DNA from 4 places in the Pseudoalteromonas sp. Z9A4 genome. Region 4 is predicted to be linked to each of the others. Evidence: predicted binding sites of a transcription regulator. Region 4 holds the regulator's gene; each other region holds the start of a gene.
The links. The regulator sigma-54, encoded in region 4, starts transcription at its own class of promoters, with help from an activator protein. The targets are predictions, from matches to a motif close to GTTGGCACGNNNNTNGNNT.
Positions count from the first base shown of each region.

Region 1: a site for sigma-54 is predicted at 3,386-3,404, ahead of flgJ (flagellar assembly peptidoglycan hydrolase FlgJ). Genes of this name have one in related genera too.
Region 2: a site for sigma-54 is predicted at 1,116-1,134, ahead of fliE (flagellar hook-basal body complex protein FliE). Genes of this name have one in related genera too.
Region 3: a site for sigma-54 is predicted at 7,176-7,194, ahead of GQR54_RS03230 (DUF2726 domain-containing protein). Genes of this name have one in related genera too.

Region 1 is NZ_WTLA01000006.1:13,157-21,444, forward strand. It holds gene GQR54_RS06450 (flagellar basal body rod protein FlgF) at 1-656, shown strand, start outside; gene flgG (flagellar basal-body rod protein FlgG) at 678-1,466, shown strand; gene flgH (flagellar basal body L-ring protein FlgH) at 1,483-2,166, shown strand; gene GQR54_RS06465 (flagellar basal body P-ring protein FlgI) at 2,177-3,271, shown strand; gene flgJ (flagellar assembly peptidoglycan hydrolase FlgJ) at 3,441-4,436, shown strand; gene flgK (flagellar hook-associated protein FlgK) at 4,438-6,444, shown strand; gene flgL (flagellar hook-associated protein FlgL) at 6,447-7,706, shown strand; gene GQR54_RS06485 (flagellin) at 7,987-8,288, shown strand, end outside.
Region 2 is NZ_WTLA01000006.1:31,993-40,280, forward strand. It holds gene GQR54_RS06530 (sigma-54 dependent transcriptional regulator) at 1-1,020, shown strand, start outside; gene fliE (flagellar hook-basal body complex protein FliE) at 1,176-1,508, shown strand; gene fliF (flagellar basal-body MS-ring/collar protein FliF) at 1,529-3,244, shown strand; gene fliG (flagellar motor switch protein FliG) at 3,237-4,277, shown strand; gene fliH (flagellar assembly protein FliH) at 4,281-5,087, shown strand; gene fliI (flagellar protein export ATPase FliI) at 5,106-6,440, shown strand; gene fliJ (flagellar export protein FliJ) at 6,440-6,886, shown strand; gene GQR54_RS06565 (flagellar hook-length control protein FliK) at 6,977-8,288, shown strand, end outside.
Region 3 is NZ_WTLA01000002.1:335,940-344,227, reverse strand. It holds gene GQR54_RS03255 (methyltransferase) at 1-667, shown strand, start outside; gene GQR54_RS03250 (HAMP domain-containing sensor histidine kinase) at 819-2,423, shown strand; gene arcA (two-component system response regulator ArcA) at 2,913-3,629, shown strand; gene arcB (aerobic respiration two-component sensor histidine kinase ArcB) at 3,646-5,964, opposite strand; gene folE2 (GTP cyclohydrolase FolE2) at 6,197-7,117, shown strand; gene GQR54_RS03230 (DUF2726 domain-containing protein) at 7,234-7,830, shown strand; gene mtnN (5'-methylthioadenosine/S-adenosylhomocysteine nucleosidase) at 7,953-8,288, shown strand, end outside.
Region 4 is NZ_WTLA01000007.1:104,573-112,860, forward strand. It holds gene GQR54_RS07705 (KpsF/GutQ family sugar-phosphate isomerase) at 1-31, shown strand, start outside; gene kdsC (3-deoxy-manno-octulosonate-8-phosphatase KdsC) at 32-583, shown strand; gene lptC (LPS export ABC transporter periplasmic protein LptC) at 580-1,134, shown strand; gene lptA (lipopolysaccharide transport periplasmic protein LptA) at 1,124-1,669, shown strand; gene lptB (LPS export ABC transporter ATP-binding protein) at 1,666-2,391, shown strand; gene GQR54_RS07730 (RNA polymerase factor sigma-54) at 2,461-3,960, shown strand; gene hpf (ribosome hibernation promoting factor) at 3,987-4,274, shown strand; gene ptsN (PTS IIA-like nitrogen regulatory protein PtsN) at 4,279-4,731, shown strand; gene rapZ (RNase adapter RapZ) at 4,750-5,595, shown strand; gene GQR54_RS07750 (HPr family phosphocarrier protein) at 5,638-5,910, shown strand; gene mgtE (magnesium transporter) at 6,041-7,399, shown strand; gene GQR54_RS07760 (protein disulfide oxidoreductase) at 7,452-8,003, shown strand; gene GQR54_RS07765 (YgiQ family radical SAM protein) at 8,195-8,288, opposite strand, start outside.

The DNA.
Region 1 (8,288 bases), on a different contig from region 4:
ATACCACAGGCTTTAAATCTGATTTTGCTCAAGCACGATCGATGCAAGCATTTGGTGAAGGTCTACCAACAAGGGTGTTTTCTATGGAAGAACGCCCTGGTTCAGATATGACATCGGGCGGTATTGTTCAAACCGGCCGTGATTTAGACATAGCAATGAGCGACAACGCCTGGCTAAGCGTGCAAGACGCCTCAGGTAACGAAGCTTACACTAAAGTAGGTACGCTTAATATAACTGCCCAAGGTATGTTGGTTACCAGTGGTGGGCGTCAAGTAATTGGCGAAGGTGGTCCTATAATCTTACCTGTTCCGATTGAAAAAATCGGATTCAGTGAAGATGGTGCAATTCAAGTACGACCACAAGGCGCGCCAGCTAACTTTTTAGAAGAAGTTGATCGCTTAAAAATAGTTGAAGCTAATAATTCCACACTTGAAAAAGGTAACGATGGTTTATTTAGGCCAAAGCCAAATCAAACGGTTGAAACCTCAGCCAATGTAAAAGTATTAAGCGGTTCATTGGAGATGTCTAATGTTAACCCAGTTCACGAAATGGTCGATATGATCAGCCATCAACGACAATTTGAATTACAAGTAAAGCTTATGAAAACAGCCGAAGAAATTGACGAGCGTCAAGATCAGCTGTTGAGAATAGTTTAACTTTAAAATGAGGACTCTATTATGAACCCAGCATTATGGATCAGCAAAACTGGGCTTGATGCCCAACAAACCGATATCTCGGTTATATCAAATAACTTAGCTAACGCCAGTACGGTTGGATACAAGAAAAGTCGTGCCATTTTTGAAGATTTACTTTATCAAAATATCAACCAACCTGGTGGCCGTTCATCGCAAGATACCCAAATGCCCTCAGGTTTAATGTTAGGTGCGGGTGCTAAAGTTGTAGCCAACCAAAAAGAATTTACGCAAGGTAACATGTTGACCACTGAAAATTCGTTAGATTGGATGATTTCTGGCGAAGGTTTTTTTGAAGTACTTCAACCCGATGGCAATATCGCCTATTCTCGCAATGGTCAGTTTACTACTGATGGTGATGGTCGAATTGTGACATCGGGAGCAGGTTATGTTATTCAGCCTGAAATGAACGTTCCTGAAGACGCTCAGTCAATCACTATTTCTCAAGATGGCGAAGTGTCTGTACGTATTGCAGGCCAAGCCGACAACGTTGTCATTGGTCAACTTACTATTAGTGACTTTATTAATCCATCGGGTCTTGAGCCAATTGGTCAAAACCTATATACCGAAACAGCTGTAAGTGGCGCTCCAGTGCAAGGTAACCCAGGCGTTGAAGGATTAGGTAGCATTATTCAGGGCTCACTTGAAACATCAAACGTAAATGTAACTGAAGAGCTGGTAAACTTAATTGAAACTCAGCGTATTTATGAGATGAACTCAAAAGTAATTTCGGCTGTTGACGAAATGATGAGTTACATCAATCAACAGCTTTAATAGTGCAGGGGGAATTATGCGTAATATTATTTTATTTGCAGCAGGCACATTATTTTTAAGTGGTTGTATGTCTACGCAAAATAGTGAAATAGTACAGGACGATCCTTACTACGCCCCTATGTACCCTGAGCCTATTTTAGAGCCGATGGTGGCAACAGGTTCATTATTTAATACTCATACATCAAACGATTTGTATTCTGATAAGAAAGCACTGCGCACTGGCGATATAATTACGGTTAAATTGCAAGAGTCAACTCAAGCAACAAAAGCAGCTAAAACAGAAACAGACAAAGAAACCGAAGCAAGCTTAGACCCTGTTATTGGATTTGGTGGCCTACCTGTAAATATAGGTGGCGATAGCATTCAATTTGGTATAGGTAGTGATTCGTCGTTTACAGGCGACTCAAAATCAAATCAATCAAACAGTTTAGTAGGTGATATTTCGGTTAACGTAATGCGCGTTTTACCAAACGGAAACCTGGTGATCCGTGGCGAAAAATGGCTAACGCTTAATACAGGCGAAGAGTTTATTCGGTTAGAAGGGCTAGTTCGTCCTCAAGATGTAAGCGCCGATAATACAGTTGAATCAAACCGTATTGCTAACGCACGTATTCAATACTCAGGTAAAGGGCAGACGCAAGAAGCACAAAGTCCTGGTTGGCTCACACGTTTCTTTAGCAGTTCGCTGTTTCCATTTTAGAGGTAGTCACATGAACAGCTTTAAAACTTTATGCTTAATTGTATTATTAGGCTGGCAGTTTACTGCCAATGCCGAGCGCATAAAAGATGTATCTATGGTTGAAGGGGTACGTTCAAACCAGTTGGTAGGCTATGGTTTAGTAGTAGGTTTACCTGGTACTGGCGAACAAAATTCATATACTCAACAAAGTTTTAGAGGCATGTTGAATAACTTTGGTATCACATTACCTTCAACTCAAAGTCCTAAAATTAAAAATGTTGCTGCTGTCGCAGTGCATGCTGAATTACCTGCATTTAGAAAACCTGGGCAAACAATAGATATAACTGTTTCTTCTATTGGCAGTGCAGGCAGCTTACGTGGTGGTACTTTATTACAAACTTTTTTAAAAGGTGTAGATGGTAACGTGTACGCAATTGCGCAAGGTAGCTTAATTGTAGGTGGTTTTGGAGCTGAAGGCTTAGATGGTAGTAAAGTTGTTATGAACACTCCCACTGTTGGTCGTATACCCAATGGCGCAACTGTTGAGCGCACCGTAGAAAGCCCATTCATGCAAGGTGACTTTATTACCTTTAATCTAAACCGTCCTGATTTTACAACGGCTAAACGTTTAGAAAAAACAATTAACGATTTGGTTGGTCCAAATAGCGCGCAAGCAATTGACTCTGTTTCCGTTCGTGTTGTTGCACCAAGAGATGCCTCGCAACGTGTGTCGTATTTATCAACACTTGAAAATTTAGAATTTAAGCCAGCTGATATGGCAGCTAAAATAATAGTTAATTCGCGTACTGGCACTATTGTTATAGGTAAAAACGTTAAGCTTCAACCTGCAGCTATTACTCACGGCGGCTTAACCGTAACAATTGCAGAGCAACAAAATGTGACGCAACCAAACCCGCTAGGTGCAGGGGATACTGTTGTCACGCAGCAGAGTATTATTGATGTAAACCAAGATGACTCGCGCGCATTTGTATTTAATCCAGGCGTGAGCTTAGATGATTTAGTGCGTGCAATTAATGAAGTAGGTGCAGCACCTGGTGACTTAATGGCTATTTTAGAGGCATTAAAAGAAGCGGGCGCAATTAATGGCCAGTTAGTTGTTATTTAAATATTATAGGCACACAGATTACGTATTACTTAAAGCCCTATATCTTTCAAACAAGATATAGGGCTTTTTTATTTACAGTAACTCAAAATTATTATATTTATCATTTTATTCGGTAGTGGCTCAATTTTTGCATTTTTAACTGCATTATTCATTTTGTGTCAAAAAGCCGATGGAAACGAACCACCTCGATAAGCAAAACTTTTTTGATTTAGGCAACTTAAACTCACTTCGACAAGAAGCCTTAACAAGTGGCGACGCATCGACAGATGCTTCTAAAGCTGCGCTTAAAAAAGCGGCTGCACAATTTGAAGCAATATTTACGCAAATGTTGCTCAAAGGTATGCGCAAAGCAAATGAAGCATTTGAGGACAAAGAAAGCCCATTTAATTCAAGTAGCGTAAAGTTTTTTGAAGAAATGCACGACCAACAGCTTTCATCTGAATTGTCATCTAATGGCTCATTAGGGCTGGCTGATTTAATCGTTCAACAACTCTCCCCTGATGCTAAAAACTACACGCCAAGCTCAGTACTCAGAACGAGCAATGATTTTTTAAGTGATCAGCGTGCAGGCACAGAGTTGCCGCATCAACAGTATAAAAAAGAAACCATTCCATTAACTGATAACAAAATTACAGAAGAGGCTAAGTCGAATGACAATAAGGCAAACTTCGACACTGCCGAAGAGTTTGTAAGTTCAGTGTGGGAGCATGCAAAAACAGCGGCTAAAAAAATTGGTTTAAACCCAGCCGTTATGGTTGCACAAGCAGCACTTGAAACAGGTTGGGGCAAGCATATCATTAATAAAAGTGATGGCGGCAGTTCAAATAACTTATTTAATATTAAGTCAGATAAAAGCTGGGAAGGCGATAAAGCAAGCAAAGTAACGCTTGAATTTGAGCAAGGTACACCCGTTAAAAAACAAGCAAGCTTTAGAGCTTATGATTCAATTAAAGACAGCGTTAATGATTTTGTAGATTTTTTGACGCAAAACCCACGCTACAAAGAAGCATTACAAAATACAGCAAAACCAAATGATTTTTTAGATTCTCTCCAAAAAGCTGGTTATGCAACAGACCCAAATTATGCGGATAAAATTAAACAAGTACTTAATAGTACTGAGCTTAAAAATATTGCAACAAGCGTGATCCGCCAAGGAGTAAAGTAATATGTCGTTTAATTTATTAAACATTGCAAATTCTGGAATAAGAGCAAGTTCTGATTTACTGCAAACGACAAGTAAAAATATTGCCAATGTAAACACGGAAGGTTACGTACGTGAACGGACCGAACATACCACGATGATTGATAATCAAGTGGGGAGAGGCGAGACGTACCGTTTACTTAATGAATTTGCACAAAAACAATTAAACAGAGATACATCAAATAAAACATTTTTTGATCAGTTTGAAAGTGAAGCAAACCGAATTGATACACTATTCTCACAAGAGTCAAATAGTGTATCAACGAGCTTAAATTCATTTTTTAATAATGTTCAAGAAGCACTCAATCAACCATCATCATCTGTAGCTCGCTCTTTAGTTATGAGTGATGCAGAAAACCTACTTGACCAGATGGATAGGCTTTCGGGGATTGTAGTTGAACAAAAACGAGTAGTCGATGAGCAATTACAAATATTCTCCACTGAAGCTAATACTTTAATCGAAAATATTAGCTCTTTAAATCAAGAAATTGTCGGAATTAATGGTACTAATAGTGCCTCAGATGCTAGCTCTGCTTACAACGAGCGTGATAAAGCGATACGTAACTTATCTGAATTAATAGATATTGAAACGCTTGATGGGCCAAATGGTGAAAAGCTTGTATTTATGGGAACCGGTGAAGCTGTCGTTATGCAAAATGGTACTTTTAATCTATTTTCTATGAGTGCAGACCCAGATCCTAACTTTCAAGAGCTTCGCTTAGATGTCAATGGTGGAAAAGCGGTGCCGTTAGATGTTGATGCTAGTAAATTAAAAGGGAAAATTGGTGGATTGCTTGCTTTTCGAGATGATATTTTAATCCCTACACAAAATCAACTAGGTCAAATGGGGCTGGCAATAGCTGATTCTTTCAATCAACAAAATCATTTAGGTATGGATGCAAGTGGTCAGCTTGGCGGTGATATATTTGAAATTCCTAGTGTTGGAGGCTTTCCTTATCAAAACAATACAGGTACGGCCAGTATTACTGCCACTGTAGAGCCTGGTATGGGTAGTGAGTTACCAGCAAGTGATTTTATTATTACTTATACAGCAAATCCTAATGAAGTCAGTATTCAACCAATTGACAATAAAGGTGAGCCGCTTGGAAATCCTTCACTAGCTAATGTAGTGGCCGGTGTTATTGACTCGTCAACAGTTGTGAGCGGAGAGTCTTTTGGTTTGCAAATAAGTGTAGTGGGTGCTGGAAATGCAGGAGATCAATTTCAAGTAAAGTTAAACTCAGGTGCGGCTGGTAACATATCTTTGCTTACTGGGCGCGGTGAAGACTTAGCACTTGCCTCACCAGTGAGAACCGCCGCAGATGTTGATAACACAGGCACGGCTTCCATTTCTGCAGGAGAAGTTAGCGATGTTACAACGGGTAGCTTTACTACTTCCCCATTAGCATTAGCGAATGGACCTATTAATATAGTAAAAACAGCGAATCCAGACGAGTATATAATTTCAGACAACATAAATACCACGACGGTTACAATAATTCCTCCGGCTAATAATCTGCTTAATCAAGCTGGCGGCGCATTTGCAACTTATGGGTTTGACTTTAATATTGAAGGTACACCGGCGGCTGGCGATAGTTTTACTCTAGAATTTAATGAAGGTGGCTTTGATGATAATCGTAACGGTTTAAAACTCGCTGAATTGCAAAATGGCGACCTAGTGCGTCAAAATGTAGTCACTAGTACTAGTGCCGATAATCATAAAACGTTTAACCAAGCATATGCAGGATTGGTTACTGAAATTGGTGTGGTAACTAGTCAGGCTAGAACGAATGGAGCCGCATTTGATGCGTTAGCTGAGCAATCAGAGGCATGGTACGAGTCTTTATCTGGTGTGAACCTTGATGAAGAAGCAGCCAATTTACTACGTTTTCAGCAATCTTATGCGGCCTCAGCTCAGGTGCTTTCTGCCGCTCGTTCTATTTTTGAGACTTTACTCAGTGCTGCGAGGTAATTATGCGCTTATCAAATAACTTAATGTATCAAAATAATATTAATAAAATACTCGATAACCAACAAGGTGTGGCCGGTGCGCAAGAACGTGTAAATACAGGGCAAAAGTATTTAACTGTTTCAGAAGGCCCAGCAGCAATATCTCAAGGAATGTTGTATTCAAATAAAATTCAAACGAATGAGCAGCATACTAAAAATATTAATCAGCTAAAAGGTCGATTAGAAACCGAAGAAAGTATTTTATCGGGAATGAATGACGCTATTTTAGAAGCGCAGATGCTAACTATTCAAGCAGGTAATGGGTCACTCAGCAAAGATGCGCTAGCGTCAATTGCAGGAGAGCTACAAGAGTTACAAAAATCATTACTTAACTTAATGAATACTCAGTCAGAAGGTGGAGAGTACATTTTTTCTGGTTACCAAGATGATATTCAGACGTATACCTTTAATAGTGTCGATGGGAAATATGAATATCAAGGAGATCAAGGACAACATGAAATTACTATTGCAAAAGGGGTTGATATTAAATCCAGCGATAATGGTTTTAATGCCTTTGAAAAAGTAGATGCACGGTTAGATGTCACTTCAAACCAGGGAGTTGCAACAGGTACTATTACTTCTGGCACTGTGTACGTAGAAAACCAAGGTGAATTTGATAAGTTTCATAAAGATAGCTATAACTCAGATCCCGACCCTGCTGTTTCAGCAACAATCAATACTTATAACGTAGTGGTTGTTCCTGGTGCAACACCAGCTGATCCCGCTCAGTATGAGATTCTTCGGGATGGCGCATCTTTAACTCCACCTGTTATTGGCGAAGTAACAGATGAGCCAATTGAGTTTGCAGGTATGCAGATTAGTTTAGAGGGCACCGCGCCCGGCCAATTAGACTTTAGCCTTGAAAAACCACATAAAGAAAATGTACTAAACACCTTACAAGACTTAATTACTAGCTTAAATGATGAAGAGCTTGAGGGCGAGGGACTACAGCAAGCACTGTCAGATGGCCTTATTCAGTTGAAAAATGCCAGCGAGCAGGTTGTTTTTACTCAAGCGAGCCTTGGTGGACGTATGAATGTAGTGGAGCGAGTAACTGATTCAAATAGTGCTTTGGATATAAATAATAAATCAAACAAGTCAGATTTAGTCGAGATAGATACAGCTGCTGCTATTAGTGAGCTAACCAAACAAGAAACCGCACTACAAGCATCACAAGCTACATTTGGTCGCTTAGCTAAACTATCACTATTTGATTATATATAAGATACAGTCAACAGTTATTACCTTTACTTTATAAAGGTAATAACTTGCCTTTTCAAAGCGGCAAAAAATTGTCATCGCAAACCCCCTCTTCAAGTATAAAGCCTAAAAAAGTTAAAAACCTCTCATACTACCTAAAGTTAGTACTGTTAATTTGTTAATAAACAAGTAGTTAGGTTATTTAATTCGAGTTGGCACAACATGTGCATTTCTATAGTCATAGAAAGCGTGGTTCCTGCTAAGTAATTTGAACCACACTCTGATTAAACTAGGAGATGGTAAAATGGCTTTAAGTGTAAACACAAATGTTGCATCACTCAATGGGCAACGCAATCTAACTAAATCTAGCATGGCTCTGGAAACCTCAATGCAGAGACTTTCATCAGGTTTGCGTATTAACAGTGCAAAGGATGATGCGGCAGGCTTACAAATTGCTAACCGCTTAACGTCTCAGGTAAATGGTTTAACCGTTGCTCAACGAAATGCGAACGATGGTATTTCAATGGCGCAAACGGCTGAGGGCGCAATGCAAGAGTCGGCAAATATTCTGCAACGTATGCGTGATTTATCTCTGCAATCAGCCAA
Region 2 (8,288 bases), on a different contig from region 4:
GCTAGTGTTATGGTACTTGGCCCAAGTGGTTCTGGTAAGGAAGTACTTGCTCGTTATATTCACGATAAGTCGAGCCGTTGTAATGAACCATTTGTGGCGATTAACTGCGCGGCTATTCCTGAAAATATGCTCGAAGCCACTTTATTTGGTTATGAAAAAGGGGCTTTTACGGGCGCGATTCAAGCATGCCCGGGTAAGTTTGAGCAAGCGCAGAGCGGTACTATTTTACTTGATGAAATTACTGAGATGGACTTAGGGTTACAAGCTAAGCTTTTGCGTGTACTGCAAGAGCGTGAAGTAGAGCGTTTAGGTGGCCGTAAAACAATTCAACTTGATGTGCGTATTTTGGCTACCAGTAATCGTGACTTAAAAGAAGCGGTTGCTAAAAACCAGTTTAGAGAAGATTTATATTACAGGCTTAATGTTTTTCCATTGATGTGGCGACCATTGTGCCAACGCCCCGGTGATATTATTGTATTGGCTAAGCATTTAATTGAGCGCCATATTAGTAAAAGTAAAGAGCCGATGGCGTATCTAGATAAAGCGGCTGAGCAAAAGCTATTGGCTCATACATGGCCTGGTAATGTGCGCGAGCTTGATAACGTTATACAACGTGCACTTATACTGCGTACGGGCAACACAATAAACGAGCATGCTATTTTTATCGAAAACTTAGCATCTAATAACTTTGTTATGGAGCCTTCATTGGCACCGGTGCAAATAGCATCGCAGATTGATGTCACTCATACAGATAAAGGCGTCGATACAAGCACGTTAAGCTCTGCATACTACGATGAAAAATCACCTGTTGAGGTTGAACCTAAGCAAGGTTTACTATCTGCAGATACAGGTAGCTATAAAGATGAGCTTAAAGATAAAGAGCATCGCATTATTTTAGAAACCCTTGCACGTTGCCAAGGTAAGCGCAAAGACGTGGCTGAAACTCTGGGTATAAGCCCACGAACGCTACGTTATAAATTAGCGCAAATGCGTGACTTAGGTATTTCACTTCCTGCATAACCTCCAAACCCTAAATTAAACATTTATAATTTAGGGTTGTCAAAACTCTGACTCGAAAATAAACCAGTAACTCACTGTATTAAAAGGTTATTTTAATTGGCATGGTTTGTGCTTTAGTAACTGTAAGAGTTAACTGTATCGTTAGAGACTAAAGTATGAAAATTCAAAATAGTGCTATATTCCAAGAAATGCAATCAATGGCTTTAGAAGCTGGCCGTAATAATCAAATTAATAAATTGCCTACTCAAGTACAATCTACTTCTACTTCACAATTTGGCGAGATGCTGAGTAGTGCATTAAATACAGTACATGAATTACAGCAAGATGCTGGGCAAAAAGTAAAAGCGGTTGAGATGGGCGATCGAAGTGTATCGCTCGCAGAGGCGATGATTGCTTCTCAAAAATCATCAGTTGCTTTTGAAGCCACAGTACAAGTTCGTAATAAACTTGTTGACGCATATAAAGAAATCATGAACATGCCTGTTTAACTAGGTAGTGGAGAATTATTGTGGCGCAATCTAATCAATCTACAGATCTTGCACTCGCTGGTGATGGCATTGAGCAAACAGACGAAAATGATCAACAAGAGCAAAAGTCAGGCTATTTAAGTGCCTTGAATGGTGTTGATGTATTGCGCCAAGTAACATTGGTTATTGCATTAGCCATTTGTTTAGCAATCGCAATTTTTATAATTATCTGGGCTCGTCAGCCAGATATGCGCCCATTAGGCAAAATGCAAACCGAAGAACTTATCCAAACCCTAGACTTTTTAGATGCGCAAAAAATTGAATATCAACTTGATGGCAATGTGGTATCGGTTGATGAAAGTGAGTATCAAAACATTAAGTTGTTAATGACTCGCGAAGGGCTAGACCAAGGGCCAGATTCGGGCTCTGATATTATTATGCAAGATATGGGTTTTGGTGTTAGCCAGCGCTTAGAGCGTGAACGTTTAAAGCATGGCCGCGAACAACAATTAGCACGCACTATTGAAGAGCTCAACAATATAACTCGCGCCAAAGTATTGCTAGCTATTCCTAAAGAAAATGTATTTGCCCGCAGAGAGAAAAAACCATCAGCGACAGTTGTATTAACACTTAAACGCGGCAGATCGCTTGATCGTGAAGAAGTTGACTCCGTTGTTGATATGATTGCCTCTGCAGTACAAGGCTTAGAACCTACACGAGTAACGGTTACCGATCAAAATGGTCGTTTATTAAATTCAGGTTCGCAAAGCTTATTAGCAGCACGCTCTCGTAAAGAGTACGACTTAGAGCGTAAGCGCGAACAGGAATATCTTGAAAAAATAGACAGTATTCTAATACCGGTTGTTGGACTTTCAAATTACACAGCACAGGTAGATTTGAGTATGGACTTTAGCGCGATTGAAGAAACTCAAAAACGCTATAACCCAGACTTACCGGCTGTTAGGAGTGAAACTACATTCGAAGAAAATAATATTGGTGGTTTAGCTGTTGGGATCCCTGGTGCGCTGACAAATCAGCCACCAGTTAATTCAGATATCCCTGAATCAGTTACTGAGGGTGGCGCTGGTACTGCTACTTCACCAAGCCGTACCCATAAAGAAGCAACGCGTAATTATGAACTCGATACAACTATTTCACACAAACGTCAGCAAAGTGGTGTAATACGAAGAATAAGTGTATCAGTTGCCGTAGACTATATTCCTAAAGTAGGAGAAAACGGTGAGACAACCATGGCTCCGCGATCAGTAGAAGCATTGTCAAATATTCGTCGCTTATTACAAGGTGGTGTTGGGTTTGATATGCAACGTGGTGATGCACTTGAAGTTGTTACTGTCCCGTTTGTACGTGAAGCGACAGGTTTAGATATTGAAGTACCATTGTGGGAACAAGATTGGTTCATGAAAATGGTCCGTCTTGTATTGGGTGCCTTGGTGATTATCGTATTAATTATGGCAGTAGTAAAACCAATGCTGAAACGCCTGATTTATCCAGATGATACTTTAGAAGAATACGACGAAGATGCATTAAACTCAGGCGTAGATATTGGCGATAGTACACTTGATATGCTAAATAAAGATTTTGATTCTGCTTCGGTTGGTTTCTCAAGTGATGGTACACTGCAGTTACCTGATTTACATGGCGACGAAGACTTACTTAAGGCAATTCGCGCCTTAGTAGCTAATGAACCAGAACTCTCATCACAAGTAGTAAAAGCGTGGTTAACAGAAGATGACTGATCAAGAACAAAAAAAACTCCCGCAGGCTTTTGATGTTGATAAGCTAGATGGAGTCGACAAAGCAGCTATATTGTTATTGAGTTTAACGGAAGAAGATGCAGCTCAAATACTTAAGCACTTAGAACCTAAACAGGTGCAAAAAGTGGGTATGGCGATGGCTGGATTAGAGGATCTTTCGCAAGCTAAAATAAGCGCTGTGCATCATTTATTTATAGAACAGATTCAAAGCTTTAGTACAATTGGTTTTCAATCGGAAGACTTTATTAGAAAAGCCCTTACAGCAGCTCTTGGTGAAGATAAAGCTGCGAGCCTTATTGATCAAATAGTTATGGGCTCAGGCGCTAAAGGTCTCGATTCATTAAAATGGATGGATTCAAAACAGGTGGCTAGTATTATTCGTAATGAGCACCCTCAGATTCAAACAATTGTATTATCGTATCTAGAGCCAGAGCAATCAGCTGAGATTATTTCTCAATTTCCTGAAAAAGTACGCCTAGATTTGACTATGCGTATTGCAAACCTTGAAGAAGTTCAGCCTGCAGCACTGCAAGAACTAAATGAAATAATGGAAAAACAATTTGCCGGCCAGGCCGGTGCACAAGCAGCTAAAATGGGTGGCTTGAAGGCTGCTGCAAATATTTTAAATTACCTAGATACCAACGTAGAAGGGCAGTTAATGGACTCTATTCGTGAGCATGATGAAGAGATGTCGCAGCAAATACAAGACCTTATGTTTGTATTTGAAAACTTAATGGATGTTGATGACCGTGGTATTCAAGCAATCCTGCGCGAAGTACAGCAAGACGTATTGATGAAAGCAATTAAGGGCACTGACGATGCACTTAAGGATAAAATACTGAGCAACATGTCTAAGCGTGCAGCCGAAATGATTGCTGATGATTTAGAAGCAATGTCACCAGTGCGTATAAGTGAAGTAGAAGCAGCGCAAAAAGAGATTTTATCAACAGCACGTCGTTTATCTGACTCTGGTGAAATTCAGTTGGGCGGCAGTGGTGGTGAGGAGTTCTTATAAACCATGAGCAAATTAAAAGGTCGCACACTTCGTGCTGACGAAGCTGATGAATTATTAAAAAACTGGGCTATTCCAGATATAGCACCAGATGAAAATAGCTTTGGCAATCGCTCTACAGCTTATGGAACACCGCTCAGTGAATTGTATAAAAAAGAATTAGCAGAAGAAATGCCAGTTGACGAGCCGCAAGAACCAGAACTTCCTGCGCTTACCATGGTTGAGCTAGAACGTATTAGGCAAGATGCTTACGAGGAAGGCCTTAAACAAGGTCATGAACAAGGCTACATAGACGGTTTTGAAAAAGGCGTGGGTGAAGGTAAAGAAGCAGGCTACAAAGAAGGGTTAGAACAAGGGAAAACGCAAGGCCGTGATGATGTAAAACCATTAATTGAAGAGCAGTTAACAAGCTTAAAAAGTATTTTAGAAGGGTTAACTGCACCACTAAATAAAGTGGACGAACAAGCTGAAAAGCAATTAATACAACTTGCTAGCATGTTAGCTGAAGCTGTTATTTATCAAGAAGTAAAAACATCACCTGATGTGATTTTACATACTCTAAAACAAAGTATTAATTCACTTAATGCTGAGCAAGAGAAAGTGCGAATTCATTTAAACCCAGAAGACTTGGAGCTAATAAAAGAAAGCTACGGAGAACAAACCATTATTGATAACAATTGGCAATTAATGGCAGAACCCACACTTGAACGCGGTGGCTGTGAAGTCAAAACAGCACAATCGTCACTCGATATGACTCTTAAAACACGTGTCAAAGAAACGTTGGATAGTTTTTTGCATGATAGTGGTATCTAACCATTTTATTGGCGTTTTATGTCAACTCAACGTGCATCATTAAGCGAACGCTTATCTCAATATCAACAACATATTAAAACCCCAGCACCCGCTGTAGCTGGTATTTTAACCCGTGTTGTTGGCCTTACTCTTGAGGCTAGAGGTTTACGTGCGCCCGTTGGTAGTCAATGCAAAATAGAAACCATGAACGGCTTTGTAGACGCTGAAATAGTTGGTTTTAACGATCAAACTTTGTACTTAATGCCTAACGACCATATCTCTGGTGTATTACCTGGTGCACGTGTTATTCCTCAAGTTAATAATTTAGGTTTACCTGTCGGTATGAGTTTATTAGGACGTGTGGTTGATGGCTTAGGCCGCCCGCTAGATGGCCTTGGTAAAATTAATGCTGAACATCATTTAAAGTTTGCACAAAATACTATAAACCCGCTTTCAAGAAGACCAATCACTAATCCTATGGATGTAGGTGTGCGCGCTATTAACTCTGTTATTACAGTAGGCCAAGGACAGCGCATGGGCTTGTTTGCCGGCTCTGGTGTGGGTAAATCAGTACTACTGGGTATGATGACCCGAGGTAGCGAAGCCGATGTCATTGTTGTTGGCTTAGTGGGGGAGCGTGGCCGCGAAGTAAAAGAATTTATTGAAGAAATACTCGGTGTAGAAGGGCGCAAACGTTCAGTTGTTGTCGCAGCGCCTGCTGATTCATCCCCGCTTATGCGTTTAAAAGGCTGTGAGAGCGCCGTAACTATTGCAGAATATTTTAGAGATCAGGGTTTAAACGTATTATTGTTACTCGATTCGGTTACGCGTTACGCTATGGCACAACGTGAAATCGCACTTGCTGTTGGCGAGCCGCCGGCTACAAAGGGTTATCCGCCTTCGGTGTTTGCTAAATTGCCAGCGCTGGTGGAACGTGCTGGTAATGGTGGTGAAGGGCAGGGTTCAATTACTGCCTTTTTTACGGTGTTAAGTGAAGGCGATGATATGCAAGACCCTATTGCTGATGCCGCGCGAGCTATTTTAGATGGTCATATTGTACTATCGCGTGATTTAGCCGACAGCGGACACTATCCTGCAATCGATATCGAAAAGTCGATTTCGCGTGTTATGCCTCAAGTTGTTTCTGAGCCGCATATGCAGCAAGCCCGAGTGCTTAAGCAAGTGTACTCCATGTATCAGCAAAACAAAGATATGATCACTTTAGGTGCTTATCAAAAGGGTACCGACCAAATGCTTGACCAAGCCATAAACATGATGCCAAGAGTAAATGCATTTTTACAACAAGGTATGAGAGATGTCATTAGTTATGATGATGGCCTGCAAGGCCTTGCTCAGTTACTAGGGCAGGCATAATGGCTAAGAATAAACTCGATTTATTACTTAAAATTGAAAATGATAAAGAAGAAAATTTGCGTATGAGTTATTTGCAAGCAAACCAAAACTTGCAAGCCAATCAACAAAAGTTACAAGGTCTAAATAGTTTTAGACTTGAATACTCTCAGCAATTACATCTCAAAGGTAAGTCGGGTTTATCCAGTGCAGGGTTTGGGCAATATCATGCTTTTATATCTAAAATTGAAGAAGCGATTCGCCAACAAGCAAGTACCGTAAACACTGCTAAACAAGTTGTTACTCAACGTAAGGCATTGTGGCTTAAGCAGCAAATTAAAGCTAAAGCGATCGCTAAGTTAATCGAAAATCAGAAACTAAAAGCAAATGCATTAATGGCTAAAAATGAGCAGAAAATGTTGGATGAGTTTTCTGCTAACCAATTTTTTCAGCGCCGTAAAGTTTTATAATTCAGGCACGTTAATTGCTATGTTACTTTGTGGAATTTAACTTTTTGGCGATATGCGGTGGCACATTGCCGTATTGGTATTAGGTGACTTATGGCGATAAATAACATTTCTGTTTTAGCTCCTTCAGAAAAAGATGCATTATTAGCTTTTAAAGACAATAGCTTAAAAAATGATGAAGAAGATTCAGGTGCGGAGTTTTTAAGTCAACTAAACGCAGCGCACAGTTTTATTGAACCTTTGCAAAAAGGCAATAAAAGCCCCGATGCTGAAAATTCGATTGCCAGTCTCAAGAATGAAGAGTCTAGTGAGGAGACAGAGACACCTATAACCTTGGATGGAAACACAATAAGTGAAGTCATAGTCGTCTCTGGTGATAGTATGCTGGCTCAAATAAGTTCGGCACAGGCCATTAATACCTCTGTTTCAAAACCAACAGAAAAAGTTGATGGACCAGCTGGCGAGGTTAATGGAGTAACTGACGAAGTTGATTTTAAGAAGGCATTAACTACAGATAGTTTTAAAGTTGATATTGCTATTGAAAAATCCATAAGTAGAATTGTTTCTGAGAGCAAAAATATTCCTAGCATTGATTCACCTAGTATTGATTCATCAGTTGCTGCATCTGCAACAGCAATTACACAAATAACCGAAAGAGATAAAAGTACTGCTGTAGATACATTAATGACTAAAGATACTGATTTAATTAAAGCAGATAAAATACTTGCCAGTTTAACGCCAGAGCAAAGGTTACAGCTAAGTGTGCAAACTCAAGCATTAGATAAGCCTAGTAACGTAGCAGCTTTAAAGCTGCTGCTTGCACAGTTTATTACTGATAATGAAGAAGCGCAGAGTAGCGTAACTAAGCAGTCTTTCAGTTCTGAGATTGATACGCTTAATACGACTGAAAAACAAAGCTTATTAACTCAATTAAATGATTATATTAAAGCTGAGCAGCCTAAAGGCGAGAGGTTGGAAGCACTCAAGCAAACAATTACTGAGTTGAAAGCTTCAATTGAAATAGGACTTGCTGATACCGATACCGCTAAATCAGAATCAAAAACGTTTTTAACGCCAAGCACTCAAAGTACTGTAAATGACTCCCAAAAGGTAGGCTCAAAATTTTCTACAAGTGAAAATACTGAACTAAATAAAGTGGCTACAACTTCATTGAAAGATGAAAGCGCAGTAAAGTTATCTGAGCAAATGCAAAAAGATGGGTTGAAAAATATAAGCGCAGAGCAAGTACCGGCTCGCGTAGCGCAAGTATTTACGCAAATTACAGCTGCTTTCAATATTCAGAAAACGAGCACATTAAGCCAAGACGATTCAATAGGCTTCGATCAGAGCTTACTGGATACTCAAATATTGCAAACTCAACAATTACAAAGTACATCGCAAGTTA
Region 3 (8,288 bases), on a different contig from region 4:
ATCAATTGAAAAGCAATTAGCTGGTAAAGCTGAGTTTAGTAACAAAATTGATTCAGCTAAGCACTGCGTTCTTTACTCATTTGCTGAGATTACCCAGCACCCTGATTTTGATATTACGACCTACCATAAAAAGTTTGTTGTTAATGTTGCCGACACCGAGTTTACAGCTATTAGTGTCCCAGGGGTGTTTAATCACGGTAGTTTAGATATGGGAACGAAAGTTCTACTCGAAAACGCACCGACAATTAAGCAAGGTAGGGTTCTCGACTTTGGCTGTGGCGCAGGTTTAATAGCAACCTTTTTAGGGCTGCATAATCCAGCACTTGAGTTTGTGTGTAGTGATGTAAGTGCACTGGCAACCTACGCAACACAGCAAACTCTGAAGCTTAACAGCATCAAAGGCGAAGCGATATTAAGTAACGGCCTTAAAAGCATTACCGGTAAGTTTGATTTAATTATTAGCAATCCACCTTTTCATACTGGTATTGCGACTGACTACACAGTAGCAGAAACATTTTTAGCAAATGCAAAACAGCATTTAACTAAGTTAGGAAAACTGAATATTGTTGCTAACAGCTTTTTAAAGTACCCGCCTATTTTAGAAACGCAATTTGAAAGCTATCAAACTGTATTTAAGAACAATAAATTTGCTGTGTATAGTAGCTAATTTAACTTTATAGAATGATTAAGCACAAACGTGCTTAATCTAACTTTCGAATAAATATAAGAATTAATTTAGTTTTTATCCTTCACTTCCCTCCGTTTTTGCTAAACTAAAACTCTAAATAATTAAAATTAATTCAGGCGATAACGAAATAATGCCTAAAAAAGTTCAACAAAGTAGCATTCGTAAAGCACTCCTAAATTTAATTATGCTTATTACAGCTATTTGCTTATCGCTCTCTATTTCTATTTCGACGTACTTGAGCGTTAAGGAGCAAAAGCAATTAATCATTAATAAACTCGTTATACTTTCTGAAATTGTAGCTTTCGATGCTGCTAACTCAGTAATTGAGGATGATAGAAAAACAGAAGAAAAACGCCTTAAATCATTTGAAAATATCCCTCTTGTAAAAAACATACATATTTATTCAATAGAAAAAGCATCCCAAAAACCCGTTTTTTTTATTAGCTTCAATGCAAAAAAAATGCCTCCAGTGCCGTTAAGAATAGACAGTGTTGATGAGCTAAAAACGCCACGAATTACGAGCGATCATATTGAATTAACCCGTCCTATTTACGATAACGAACAGTTGGTAGGTTATGTATATATGCGAGGGAGTCTCGAAAGTTTAGAGACCTATATTGAAAGAAAAATATTAATAGACGTGTTATTAACACTCTTAATTTTAATCGTTGTTTACTTTATTGCTATAAAAGTTCAACGACGTATAGCCAAGCCAATAGAGCAGCTAAGCATGCTATTACAGGATGTATCTAAAAATCATAACTATGATGCACGCGCGCCGATAACCGATGTAAAAGAAATAACCGCTCTTTCAAATAGTTTAAATATTATGCTTACACGTACTAAGAGGCAACTGGAGCGCCACGAAAAAGATAAACAAGAAATAAAACAGTTAAACCAAAGTCTTGAAGAAAAAGTAAACCAGCGAACAATCGCTCTCAGAGAAGCAAACCAAGAGCTTTTATCAACTCTTGAGCGAATGCATCAGTATCAAACACAAATTGTTGAAAATGAAAAAATGGCATCGCTTGGGCAAATGGTTGCAGGGGTTGCCCATGAAGTGAATACACCAATAGGGCTAGGGATTACTGGTTCTACATTACTACGAGATAAACTGGCAGATATACAACAAAGCTTTGACGATAAAAAACTAACCTCAAGCCATTTAAAACGCTTTATAAATGAAGGTATTGAAAACTTAGACTTAATTTATCGTAATCTAAATCGTGCTGCAGACCTGATATCTAACTTTAAAAAAGTCGCCGTTATTCAAGACGACGGTGTTAATACCTATATTAATGTGCATAAATTAATAAGTGATGTTTTAACATCGATTCAATCTGAATTACTGCCTAAAAAGCCTGCCGTTATTATTAACTGCCCGAACGACTTGGCTATTCATAGTAAGTCTGAGCCTCTGCAACAAGTGTTTCAGCAATTGCTTATGAACTCTGTGATTCATGGATTTATAGGTAAAGAAAATAATGAAATTCGCTTTGACGTAGAACTGGTAGGGAAAAAATTAACAATAGTTTACTCTGACAATGGTCAAGGCGTTGATAAAAATATTAAAAATAGAATTTTTGATCCTTTTGTAACTTCAAAGCGTGGACAAGGTGCAAGCGGCTTAGGCATGCACTTGGTATATAACCTAGTAACACAGGCACTCGGTGGAAGAGTTATGTTTGATCTTGAAGAAAAACGCGGTGCTCGCTTTATAATTACTATCCCTTAAATAAAGATCACTAAAAGTGCATATATTTAAAATTTATCCTTGAATTAGCATTAAATGACCTCATTAATGAGGCATGTGATAAGCGCGTAACATTATTTAATTGCATTAAATAATTATTACCAAACGATTTATGAACTTTTTTATCTTTGCTGTATCACATACATTGATGAAAGGTTAGAAAGTGATATAGTTTTGCTTTGAATTAGTCTGATTATTTTAAGTACCCTGTTTGATTGAATGATGTATCAATTATTAAAGGGAAATGGCTTCGACTTTATAATTCAAATAGCTACATCCACGTATATATCAATTAAACAGTAGTTTTTGCACTGCCCTTTTTAGTAGACTTTGGACAACCTGCTGTTTTATTTTTATCCAATTTGTTTTTTCCTTGTTAACAAATGGGTATAATCCTATAATCTCTAGTAATCGGTTATAAATTCGTCACCGATTTTTTATAAATAAAATATTCCAAAAGGTTAATTAATAATGCAAACGCCAGTCATTCTAATCGTAGAAGATGAAGACGTAACTCGACTGAACCTAGTTAGTTTATTTGAAGCTGAAGGTTACAAAGTTATTGAAGCCATTGATGGCGATGATATGCATGACAAGCTTACAAATAACGATGACGTTAATCTTGTAGTTATGGATATCAACCTTCCTGGTAAAAACGGTCTTATTTTAGCCCGTGAATTACGCCAAAAGCGTAAAGTGGGTCTTATATTCCTAACCGGTCGTGACAACGATGTTGACCGTATTTTAGGTCTTGAAATTGGCGCAGATGACTATGTTACTAAGCCATTCAACCCACGTGAATTAACTATTAGAGCTCGCAACCTTATTACTCGTACTGCTTTAGGCGGTGAAGAGTCAGCACTAGAAACAAATGGTGTTATTACGTTTAACGGTTGGGAACTTGATGAAAATAGCCGTTGCCTTACCTCACCTGGTGGCGATGCTAAGCGCTTGCCGAAAGGTGAATACAGAGCACTTCGTTTAATGCTTGATTCTCCTGGTCGTATTTTCAGCCGCGAGCAATTAATTAAGCATATGACAGGCCGTGAGCTTCGTGCAAATGACCGTACTGTTGACGTTACTATTCGTCGCATTCGTAAGCATTTTGAAAGTGATAACTCAACGTCAGAGTTAATCAGCACCATCCATGGTGAAGGTTACCGTTTCATTGGTAAAATTGACGCTTAATTAGAGCTAATTAGTTTTACTCTAATTGCTGTAAAAATAAATGAAGGGCTTTTTGTCCTTCATTTATTTTATCTTCTAAAACATCTAACCACTGCTTTAATACTTCATCAGATTCATCAATCGCACCATGCTCCATTACCTTGGCATGAAGCTGCACATCATTTAGACCTACCGATCCAGCCGCACCTTTAAGTTTATGTGCTACTGATTCATACTCTTCCCTATCGCCGGCATTTAATGAAGTAAGTAATTCTTGCTGATATTGTGGACTTAGCTTTTCAAATAACTGACTACTGCGTCTAAATACAACTAAGCCCATCGAATTTACAAAGTCTTCTATTGTTTCAATATCTAATAAGTGTGCATCAATGCCCTCTAGCGCCTCTTCACTTACTTTTAGCTGTGGCTCTGTGCATTCACTTTGCTTAATACCAAATAAGTCAGCCAGCATTTTATCAAGCTTCACTGTGTTAATTGGTTTAGCCAACGCACCTTGTATTGATATACCTTCAAGCTCTTTTTCAGCACTGCGTACATTGGCAGTTAAAGCGACAATAGGTAATTTATCGAAGTGGCTATCTGAGCGTATTTGCTTAGCAACCACGTCACCGTTTATATCTGGCAATTGCATATCAAGTAGTACTAAATCTAAGTCATCTTCGGTTTCGACAAACGAGAGCGCATCTTCACCGGTTTCAGCCCATAATACTTCGTGGCCGCGTTGCTCTAATAGGTTTGTAGCAATTTCGGCGTTAAGAGGCACATCTTCTACTAGTAGAATATACAAACCGCGGCCAACATAGCTTTGCTCTGTTGGTGCAACACATAAACTAAGCGGTATTTGCACTGTAAAACAACTTCCTTCGCCTTCGGTACTATTGACTGTAATTATCCCTTTCATTGCACTTACAAGTGCCTTAGTTACAGCCAAACCAATACCTGAGCCTATCGCGTTGGTTCCTTTTAAATCCGGCGCTTTGTAATACATATCAAATATATGGGCAAGCTGCTCTGGTGGAATACCTTGGCCGGTATCCAATACTTTAATAACTAACCATGGGCCTTCTACACGATTTTCTCTGCTACATTCGAGTGTTACTTTCCCTTGCTGAGTAAACTTAACGGCGTTGTTAATCAAGTTCCAAACAACTTGGCGTAATCGAGTCGGATCGAGTTGCGCGTAAACATCAAGTATGCCATTGCGTTTAATATCAAACTCAAGCTCTTTTTGCTCTGCTATTAAGCCTGCAAAATTAACTACATCGTTTATAAAATCAGAAACATTAATAGAATTGGTTGCTATATCGAGCTGCTCTCTATCTATTTTATCTAAATCTATAATATCATTAAAAATATTCCCGAGTGTCTCAGCGCTCGAAAAAATAGTGTTACCCCAACTACGCTGTTGCTTATTAAGCTCTGTATCTAATAACATACGCGTTAAACCAACAATGCCATTTAATGGTGTACGTAGTTCATGGCTCAGTGTAGCAATAAACTTACCTTTGTCTTTATAAGCTGTTTCGAGTGCCTGTGCTGCTTCTTTACGGCTAGTGATATCACGACCAAAACCCAGTAATCCAATGTAGTCACCGTCATCATTTATAAAAGGTAATTTACGCAGCTCAAACCAACGTGTTTCACCATTTACTTCATAACCCACATCGATAGTCAGCGCTTTATGGCTTTGCTCTACTTCCTTATCAGTTTTTAAAACCTCAGATAAAAAGTGACTCGGAAATATTTGCTCAACCGTTTTCCCAATTAGCTCACTACTTGATTTGCCCATTACTTCTTCAAACATTTTATTACAACCAGCAAATACGCCATTGTTATCGCGGTAATAAAATAAATCAGGAGATGAATCAACTATTGAGCGCTGCAGCATGCTTTGTTGAGCAAGTTCTTGTTGTGTTTTTTTACGCTCTGCAATTTCTCGGCGCAGCTCTTCGATAGCGCGATGCTTGGCATGAAATGCCATTTTACGCTCATCAATTTCAATATTCAAACGGCTAATATTATCTTTTAAGGTTTGATTTAAGAGTTTTTCCTGTTTGGTTGCACTATCTAAATAAGCATACGAGGCATCTAATTGACGAATTGAATTAAGTAATACACTTATAATTAAAGGGGAAACCACAGCGGTAAAAAATACCACAGCCAAAATATCAACAAGGTGTAATTCGCCTATCGCAACATAATAAAACATGCTCGATAAAATAAGAGATACAGTTAAAAATAAAGTGTAACAAATAGCTGCGGTTTTAAATTCACCAAATCGCGTTATTGAGCTGGAAAGTACCCGAGCCCAAGGGCTCAAAGAATAATCGGTCATACGTAATTTTATCTCTTAGCTGTGTGCTTAAATATAAAGAAGGCAATGCGCATGTATAAACATACCATTTTCCCAGATTTTAGCATTTTTCTCCTACCACTACCCATGTTGTGCGATAAAAACAAAATTTTTCATGTTTGATTTTGCTCATTCCCTAAACTCATCATTTCAGCAATAAATTATTTAGTGTAAAATGCCCCGCTTTATTATCTCCAAAATACGAGTAGCGCACATGCAAACCAATATGCCAGATATAGCAGACACTGCACCCGCTTTACAAACAGGTAAATTAGACTGGGTTGGCATGGGCGAAATCGAACTGCCATTTATTTTTGAGTCACTAGACTTATCTCCAGTTACAGTAAATGCCAAAGCTCGTGCATTTGTAAATTTGCATAAAGAAGATGCCAAAGGCATTCATATGTCACGTCTATTTTTAGCACTTGACCTGCTTTCAACTGAGCAGCAAGTCAATCCGCAAACAATAGCGCAAGCACTCGATACCTTTATAACTAGCCACGAAGGGCTGAGCGATAAAGCACAAATTGAATTTAAATTTGAATTACCGCTACGCCGTAAATCACTATTAAGTGGTAAAGCGGGCTGGAAAAGCTACCCAGTTGTACTTACCAGTACAATTGAAAATAACATTATTAGCTACGAGCTAACCGTAGATGTTACCTATTCTTCAACATGCCCTTGCTCTGCAGCACTTGCACGCCAGCTTATACAAAACGCGTTTAACGAAAAGTTTAACCAAGAAACCTTAAGCCAAAAAGATGTGCACGAATGGCTAGGCACTACACAAGGCATAGTTGCTACACCTCACTCGCAGCGCTCTATTGCCAACGTAAAAGTAAAGCTTGATAGCAACATTCAAGAGTTTGATGTAGTGACTCTAATAAATACTCTTGAAGCAGAACTTAAAACGCCTGTACAAGCGGCTGTAAAACGTGAAGACGAGCAAGAGTTTGCCCGCCTAAACGGCCAAAATCTAATGTTTTGTGAAGATGCAGCGCGCAAAATTAAAGCCTTGCTAGAAGCTGATAATTACAGCGATTACTGGCTGCAAATAAACCATTATGAATCACTCCATGCACACGATGCTGTAGCTATTGCGGTTAAAGGTATTGAAGGTGGATACAAAGCTTAATAGCTGCATCGCTTTAGCTTTTATAAACAGTTGGTAATTATTTTATAACTCACACTTTTTAGGCACGTAAATTGCTTTGTTTGAGCAGTGTCAATTTGTTGTTATGGAGTTACCGTATGGAATTCGCTTTATTATTAATCCTAGTATTAGTTGTCGGGGCCTCTGTTGTTGCGTCAAAATTTAATGACGATGGCGGAAACCCGTACCCTTTTATCCGCAAGCAAACTGTGTTTACACAGGTTGAAGGGGCTTTTTTAAATCTTCTAGAGCGTGCTGTTGGCGATCAATATAAAATTGTTAGTCGCGTTAAGTTAGTTGATGTTATTGACTGTAAGCAAGGCCTTTCAGTAAAATCTAAACGTGCTGCTTTAGCAAAAGCTAAAAATAAACAGCTTGATTACGTGCTAATCGATAAAGAAAAACTAACTATTGTTGCGGCCGTTGACCTAGTTAACAATGCCAATAAAGGTGGCCACAAAGCTCAACGTGACTGGTTTGTAAATGGCGCACTAGAGTCTGCCGGCATTCCACATATTCGTATGAAAGTTAAGTCGGGCTACCGCCCTTCTGAAGTACGCGATGCAATTATGTTTAAACTTGGTAAGCCTGCAGCAGCACAAACGCAGCGTCCTGTTCGTAACCGCTCACATAAGCCAGCGGTACTTTCACCTTCTCAAGCCAAAGCACAAACAACTGCTTTAGCTGAAATTTAAAAACCGAATTAAATACCTTCCTAAAAAGTATTTAAAGCGAGCAGTGAAAACTGCTCGCTTTTTTGTTTTTTATAGCTAACTTCACGTATAATCAAGTAATTCAAACTCAGGAATAAAACATTATGAATGTTGGTATTATTGGCGCAATGGAGCCAGAAGTTAAAATTTTACGTGAAGCAATGCAAAACCCACAAATTTTAACTAAAGCAGGTTTCACTTTTTATACTGGCGAGCTAGCTGGTAACACAGTAACACTTGTTCAATCTGGTATTGGTAAAGTTGCCTCAACGATTGCAACCACGTTACTTATCGATAACTTTAAACCTGATTGCGTAATTAACACAGGCTCTGCCGGTGGATTCGATCCTTCTCTAAGTGTTGGCGATGTAGTAATTTCGTCAGAAGTACGTCATCACGATGTAGATGTCACTGCTTTCGGCTACGAAATTGGCCAAGTA
Region 4 (8,288 bases):
GCAAGACCTATTAAAAGCAGGAGTGTTATAAATGCAATTTGAAGAACTCTATCAACCGCTGAGCGATGATGCAAAAGCACGCGCTAAAAAAGTAAAGCTACTTATATGCGATATTGATGGTGTATTTTCTGATGGCCGTATTTATCTTGGTAATCAAGGTGAAGAGCTAAAAGCATTTAATACAAAAGATGGTTTTGGCATTAAAGCGCTTATAAACAGTGGCTTTGAAGTTGCTGTAATTACTGGTCGTCATTCACAAATAGTGCAACAACGTATGAGCAGCTTAACCGTACAGCATATTTATCAAGGCCAAGAAAATAAGCTCATTGCCTATCAAGAGCTAAAAGATAAACTCAACCTTAGTGATGAACAAATTGCTTATATCGGTGATGATGGTCCTGACATGCCCGTTATGGAATTCGTCGGCTTTGCTGTTGCAGTAAATGATGCCCATCCACTTATTAAACGTTTATCACACTATGTAACGCAAATGCCTGGCGGCTTTGGCGCAGTGAGAGAGCTTACCGACCTGCTCATGCTTGAAAATGGTAAAGCATTAACTACACAAGGCACTAGTTCATGAATGCAGCGCGCATAATATTAAGCGTTTTATTCATTAGCTGTATGGTTTGGCTTTGGTACCCTTATTTTACACAAACTAATGTTGCACCTCAGGCTGAGCCTGAAGTTATTGCAAAACCTGACTACATAGCTATTGAACTCAAACAAACAGCCTATGACGAGCAAGGTAAAATTAGCCACAAAGTCACTGCTGCTAAAATGGAGCTATATCAGCAATTAGGTTTTACATTTTTTGAAAAACCCATTTTTACTTTATATAACGAAAAGCAAACGTGGCAAATAAATGCAGACGAAGCAACATTATACGAAGACAAGCAATTAATTTTAGAAGGTAATGTGGTTGCCAAAAACTTAACCGATAACGCCATGATAGACAAAATCAATGCTGATAATATTCAGGTAGATATAAAGCTATTAACAATGCGTTCGGAGCAACCCGTTATCATCACCGGACCCAATTTAAAAATCACTGGTAAAGGCCTAGAAGCCGACTTAAAAACCGAAGTGATAAAACTAATTAACCATACGCGAACCATATATTATGACCAATAAAATATTAAAATCACTTATTATTCCTACACTTATACTAGCGTTTAATAGTAGTGCTGCAGAGCAAAACTCGCAACCTGCTGCAAATCAAATTTCAATAAGCGCCGATAAGCAAGAAGGCCAATTAAAAGCTAACGTGGGTATTTTTGAGAAAAACGTTGAGATTATTCACGGTAATCGCCGAATTACAGCAGACCGCCTCGAAGTACATAAGCGCGATGAACTTGGTGATAACCAGCAACTATTAATTGCCACGGGTAGCCCTGCTCGCTTTGAAGAGAAGCAATCAGATGGCACAACTATGAGCGCCAGTGCAGACGAAGTTCGTTACGATGTATCTAAACGTTTTTTAACGCTCGTTGGTAATGCAGAAGTATCGCAAGCAGGACAAAAAATTAATGCTAAAAGTATTACCTACGATATAGAACAACAGTTAATCAGTGCCGAAAAAGATGAAAACTCAACTGACCGCGTTCACACTATTTTAGTGCCTATCGAAACTAAAAAAAGTAAAAAAGACGATAAAGGTCAGCCATGAGTACATTAAAAGCAGAACTATTAGCAAAGAGCTATAAAGGTCGTGAAGTTGTCAAAAACGTCGGCCTTGAAGTCAAAGCAGGCAGTATTGTTGGTTTACTTGGTCCTAACGGCGCAGGTAAAACCACCACGTTTTATATGATTGTGGGACTTGTACCTAGCGACAAAGGTAAAATTTCTATCGATGATAACGATATTACTCTTTTACCTATGCATAGTCGTGCTAGATTAGGCATTGGCTACTTACCACAAGAGTCTTCAATTTTTAGAAAACTGACTGTTTATCAAAACTTAATGGCAATTTTAGAAACACGCAAAGAGTTAAATAAGCAAGCCCGAGAAGACACGCTCGATAAATTATTAGATGAATTTAGCATACAACACATTCGTGATAGCCAAGGTATGGCATTATCGGGTGGCGAACGTCGCCGCGTGGAAATAGCACGTGCGCTGGCAGCCGATCCTAAATTTATATTATTGGATGAACCATTTGCAGGTGTTGACCCGATTTCGGTATTAGATATAAAGAAAATAATAGAACATCTCAAAAATCGTGGGATTGGTGTATTGATTACCGATCATAACGTAAGAGAAACCCTTGATGTTTGTGAAAAAGCCTACATTGTTTCTCATGGGGAGCTGATTGCATCAGGTACTCCAGAACACGTATTAAATGATAAAACAGTACGCGATGTTTACTTAGGCGAGCAATTTAGGCTGTAACATTTACGCCATGTCTTTAAGCATCTGCTAGTATTAATTATAACAACATAAAAGGATTGTTAGAGATACATGAGGCAATCACTACAGCTGCGCATGGGCCAGCAACTTACAATGACTCCACAGCTGCAACAAGCTATTCGTTTGTTGCAACTCAGTACATTGGATCTCCAGCAAGAAATACAAGAAGCTCTCGACAGCAACCCGCTATTAGAGGTTGAAGAGGCAGATTATTCAGAAGACGCTGCAGGTAAAAACGAGCAAAAAGCTGATACCGATGACATAACTGTTAGCGCATCTGCCGATGATGCTCCAAGCGAATATGAACAAGATAGTGGTGAAGCACTTGCAAAAGACACGCTAAGTGACGACATGGCTATGGATGTTAGCTGGGATGAGTACATGAGTGCCGCCCCTGCAGCATCATCAGGTCCAATGCCTGAAGACGAGTCAATATACCAAGGCGCCTCTACTGAAACGCTCCATGAGTATTTAATGTGGCAGTTACAACTAACGCCATTTAGCCCTACAGACGAAGCTATTGCTATTGCGATTGTAGAAGCCGTCGATGATTCAGGTATTTTAACACTAAGCTGCGAAGAGATTTTAGAAAGCTTTAATCAAGAAAACGAAGATGATAACGAAGTCGAACTTGATGAAATTGAAGCTGTATTAAAACGCATCCAACTGTTTGATCCTGTCGGTATTGCTGCGCGTAGTTTACAAGAGTGTTTGTGTATTCAGCTTAACCAGTTTGACAAAGAAACACCTTACATTAATGAAACAAAAATGATTTTAACCGAGCATATTGATTTATTAGCTGCTCGTGACTATCGTACATTAATGAAGAAAACTAAGCTCAAAGAAGAAGAGCTTAAAGAAGTAATGACATTAATACATACTCTTAGCCCTAAACCTGCAGATACTATTGTAAGAGAAGAATCTGAGTATGTTATTCCTGATGTGTCAGTTAAAAAAATAAAAGGCCGCTGGGTTGTTGAACTAAACCCAGATAGCATGCCTAAAATTCGTGTTAATAGCCAATACGCAGCAATGTCTCGCACTGTAAAATCCAGTGGTGACAGCCAGTTTATTCGCTCGCATTTACAAGAAGCTAAATGGTTTATTAAAAGCTTAGAAAGTAGAAATGACACGCTATTAAAAGTAACCAATTGCATTGTTAAGCAACAACAAGGCTTTTTTGAACACGGCCCTGAAGCCATGAAACCAATGGTTTTAAATGATGTTGCTGAAATGGTAGAAATGCACGAATCAACGATTTCGCGCGTAACAACCCAAAAGTATATGCACACACCCCGTGGTATATTTGAGCTAAAATACTTTTTCTCAAGCCATGTAAGCACCGAAAACGGTGGTGAATGTTCATCTACGGCTATACGTGCTCTTATCCGAAAATTAATCGCTGCAGAAAACTCAGTAAAACCATTGAGTGATAGCAAAATAGCGGATATATTGGCTGAGCAAGGAATTAAAGTAGCGAGACGCACAATCGCAAAATATCGCGAATCTCTGTCTATTCCACCGTCAAATCAACGTAAAAGTTTGATTTAAGACGCTAAACTAAGAGGGTAATGCTTATGCAACTAAACTTAACTGGTCGCCACGTAGAATTAACCGATTCACTAAGAGACTATATTAATACTAAATTTGCGAAGCTAGAAAGACACTCTGATCATATTAATAATGTTCATGTCATTCTCGATGTAGAAAAATTAAACCAAAAAGCAGAAGCCACGATACACGTAAGCGGTGCTGAGCTATTTGCCTCTACAGAACATCAAGATATGTATGCCGCCATTGACTCGTTGATCGACAAGCTCGATCGACAAGTAATTAAACACAAAGAGAAGCTTGCTCGACACTAATATGATGAAATTAAGCTCACTTATATGCCAGGACTGCAGCAAAGCTGCGGTCCTTTTTAATAGCAAAAAAAGAATTTTAGAGTTCATTAGCGAACTTGCTCACGACAAACTTCCGTACCTACCGCAACAAGATATTCTTAATGCTTTAATGAGCAGAGAAAAATTGGGTAGTACAGGTATAGGGCGTGGCATTGCCATTCCTCATGGAAGAATGAGCGGTGCAGAAGAGCCTTTGGCTTTAGTACTCGTTAGCGAAACTCCAATAAATTTTGATGCGATCGATAATCGCCCTGTTGATATTTTCGTCGCACTCATCGTACCAGATGGCGATAACCAGCAGCACTTAAAGACTCTAGCAACCATTGCTGATAAACTAAACAACAAAGATTTTTGTAAACAGTTACGCAGTGCAAAATCAGATACTGAGCTTTACCAAGTTATTGTCAATCAATCATAGTTTTATAAAGGGTGTTAAATGGAGTTAATTATCATAAGCGGCCGTTCTGGTTCTGGAAAGTCGGTTGCTTTACGCGTTGTAGAAGATTTAGGTTATTATTGCGTAGATAATATTCCAGTTAACTTGCTTCCTTCATTAGTTCGCAGTGTGTCTGATAGCTACGATAAAATTGCTGTTAGCATTGATGTGCGTAACATCCCTAAACAACAAGATGAATTTAACGATATTCTTGAATACTTGCCAGGCTTTGCAAACCCTACGTTATTTTATTTAGATAGCGACGATCAAACATTGATCAAACGTTTTTCTGAAACTCGTAGATTACACCCACTATCAATTGACTCGTTGCCTCTTGATTTAGCCATCAAAAAAGAAAAAGAATTACTTGATGTATTAATCACTCGCGCCGACTTTATGATAGACACGACTGATTTGAGTGTTCATCAACTTGCTGAATCTATTCGTGAAAAGATTTTAGGTAAAAAAGATAAGCAACTGATTGTCACGTTTGAATCATTTGGTTTTAAATACGGCATACCAAAAGAAGCCGACTATGTATTTGATGCACGCTTTTTACCAAATCCACATTGGGAACCTGAATTAAAACCTTTAAATGGGTTAGATCAACCCGTTAAAGATTATTTGGCCAATCACAGCATTGTGCAAAAATTCACATGGCAAATTCAAACATTTGTACAAACGTGGTTACCGCACTTAGAGCGAAATAACCGCAGTTATTTAACTATTGCTATTGGGTGTACAGGCGGACAACATCGCTCTGTATATTTAGCGCAAACCATCGGTGAAAGTTTTGCAATGACACATCCCAATGTAAAAATTCGCCATCGCGAACAAGAAAAATAATATAGCGGAATAAGAACCTGTTCAGCTTAGGTAGAGTAAATTATGCATTGTGAAGACACTTTTTTAATAAAAAATAAATTAGGATTACACGCCAGAGCTGCTACCGTGCTTGCCCAGTTGGCAGTGCAGTTTGATGCTACAATTACATTATTTCAAGACGACAAAGAAGCGGCAGGCGATAGCGTACTTGCACTAATGTTACTTGAAAGTAGCCAAGGCAAAGAAGTAAAAGTTGTATGCAAAGGCCCCGATTCTGAGCAAGCTTTGCATGCTGTTGGAGAATTAATAGCACAACGTTTTAATGAACAAGAATAAACAGTTATAAGAATAATACTCGCATTACAAATGCCTCGACTAAAACAGATATATAAAATAAATACGGTTAGTGACGCCAGTTAACTCACCTCTCCCCATAAAGTAACATAAGAATTTATAAAGGACGCCAATGCCTGAAGCTTTTGAACAAGATTACCCGCTACAACAACTAAAGCAGGTGACTAAGTCACTCAATAGTGGTCAATTTGTTCAAGTTAGGCGCATGCTCGCAAAAACAGCTCCTTGTGATACCGCATTATTATTAGAATCATCACCGCATAAAATTCGCCGACTCCTTTGGCAGTTGGTTGATCCTGATGTGCAAGGTGATGTTCTTGAAGAACTATCTGAAGATGTTCGTTTAGGCATTATTGCCCAGATGGAACCTAAGCATATTGCAGCCGCAACAGAAGATATGGGCCACGATGACTTAGGTGAAGTATTACGTAGTCTACCAGACACCGTCTACAAAGACGTTGTTAGCGCGATGGACATTCAAGACCGTGAACGTGCAACACAAGCACTTTCGTATCAAGAGCGCTCTGCAGGCGCGCTAATGAACACCGATACGGTGACCATCCGCCCTGACGTAACACTCGATGTTGTACTTAGGTATATTAGGCTACGTGGCGAGTTACCAGAAGGTACCGATGATTTATACGTTGTTGATAAGCATAACTGCTTTATAGGCGCTTTATCGCTGAGTACATTATTAACTAACCCGCCAGAAAAAATTGTTCGCGATTTAATGGATGAAGATTGTGAATCCATTCCAATCTCAATGGATGAAAGTGAAGTCGCGCAATTATTTGAACGTCATAATTGGATATCGGCACCCGTAGTTGATGATAACGATCAGCTCCTTGGTCGTGTCACTATCGATGACATCGTTGACGTAATCCGAGAAGATGCTGAGCATAGTTTATTGGGCTTAGCCGGTCTTGATGATGAAGAGGATACATTCGCTCCTGTACTAAAAAGCTCTAAAAAACGCTCAGTTTGGTTAGGTGTCAACTTACTAACTGCACTTGCAGCTGCTTTTGTAGCTAGCTTTTTTGAAGGCACTTTAGATGTTTTACCTATTTTAGCTGTACTTAACGGTATTGTTCCTTCAATGGGCGGTGTTGCAGGTAGCCAATCGCTAACTCTCGTTATTCGTGGTATTGCAGTAGGTCATATTAATCAAACTAACCAACGCTTTTTAATGATGAAGGAGCTTGCTATTGGCGCGTTAAACGGTGTTTTGTGGTCGTTGTTAATTGCAGGTGTTATTGCACTATGGCAATGGGACTTTATGCTTGGTGGCGTACTTGCCTTTGCTATGTTTATGAATCTGGTTGTGGCCGGCGTTGCTGGTGCGAGTATCCCTATTATTCTTAAAAAGATGAATATAGATCCCGCTCTTGCAGGTAGTGTAGTTTTAACTACAATTACAGATATTGTGGGTATATTCGCCTTTTTAGGCACCGCAACATGGCTGCTGATATAAGTTTAAAATGTAAATTTTTGAAGTTAACATATTTAGAGAAAAATCAGCCATTATGACAACTAATACCAAAAATAAAAAAGACACACCTAAAAAAGCGCCAAAACAAAAAGGCCTATCAATATTAAAGAGTGTGTTGATATATGGTTTCATATTTTTCGTAATTTATAACGCTGTAAATTGGTGGCGACAACCTGTTATGCCAGCAAATCCTCAATTACAATTAATAGATTATAAAGGGCAAAACATTGATTTAGCAGCAATGAGCCAAGATAAACCAACACTTGTCTATTTTTGGGGAACTTGGTGCCCTATTTGTAGTATTACCTCCCCTGCCATAAACGAACTCGCAAACGAGAATAACTACCCTGTAGTGAGCATCGCAGTAAAATCAGGTTCGGATCAAAAACTACATGAGTATCTAAATGATCATGGCTACAGTTTTACCACTGTCAACGATCAACACGGTGAGATATTTGCCGATTGGCAAGGGCAAGTCACGCCATCTTATATAATCTTAAAAGATAATAAAATGACGCAAGGGCTAACAGGCATTCAGCCGTTATGGTCACTTAAATTACGTTTGTGGTTATCATCAACGTTTTAAGAAAAAACTAACTGCAAGTATATAGGCACTAAATACGTGCTATCTCAAGAGGGGTTTCTAAAAGCTCGCTCTTTATCACCTACAATAATATAGATAATAAAGAGCAAGGTTTACTTAATTTACGCATGAAAAGGGCTTAAAAACCCTTGGCGTAATTAAACTAATCTACTAGTTATTATTAGATTGAATCACTAACGTGTACTTTGACGATTACCGCCTACTTTTGGTTTAGTGTTTGCCTTTTTAAATTGGCTAAAGCCGGTATGTCGCGTTAGTGCAGGACGT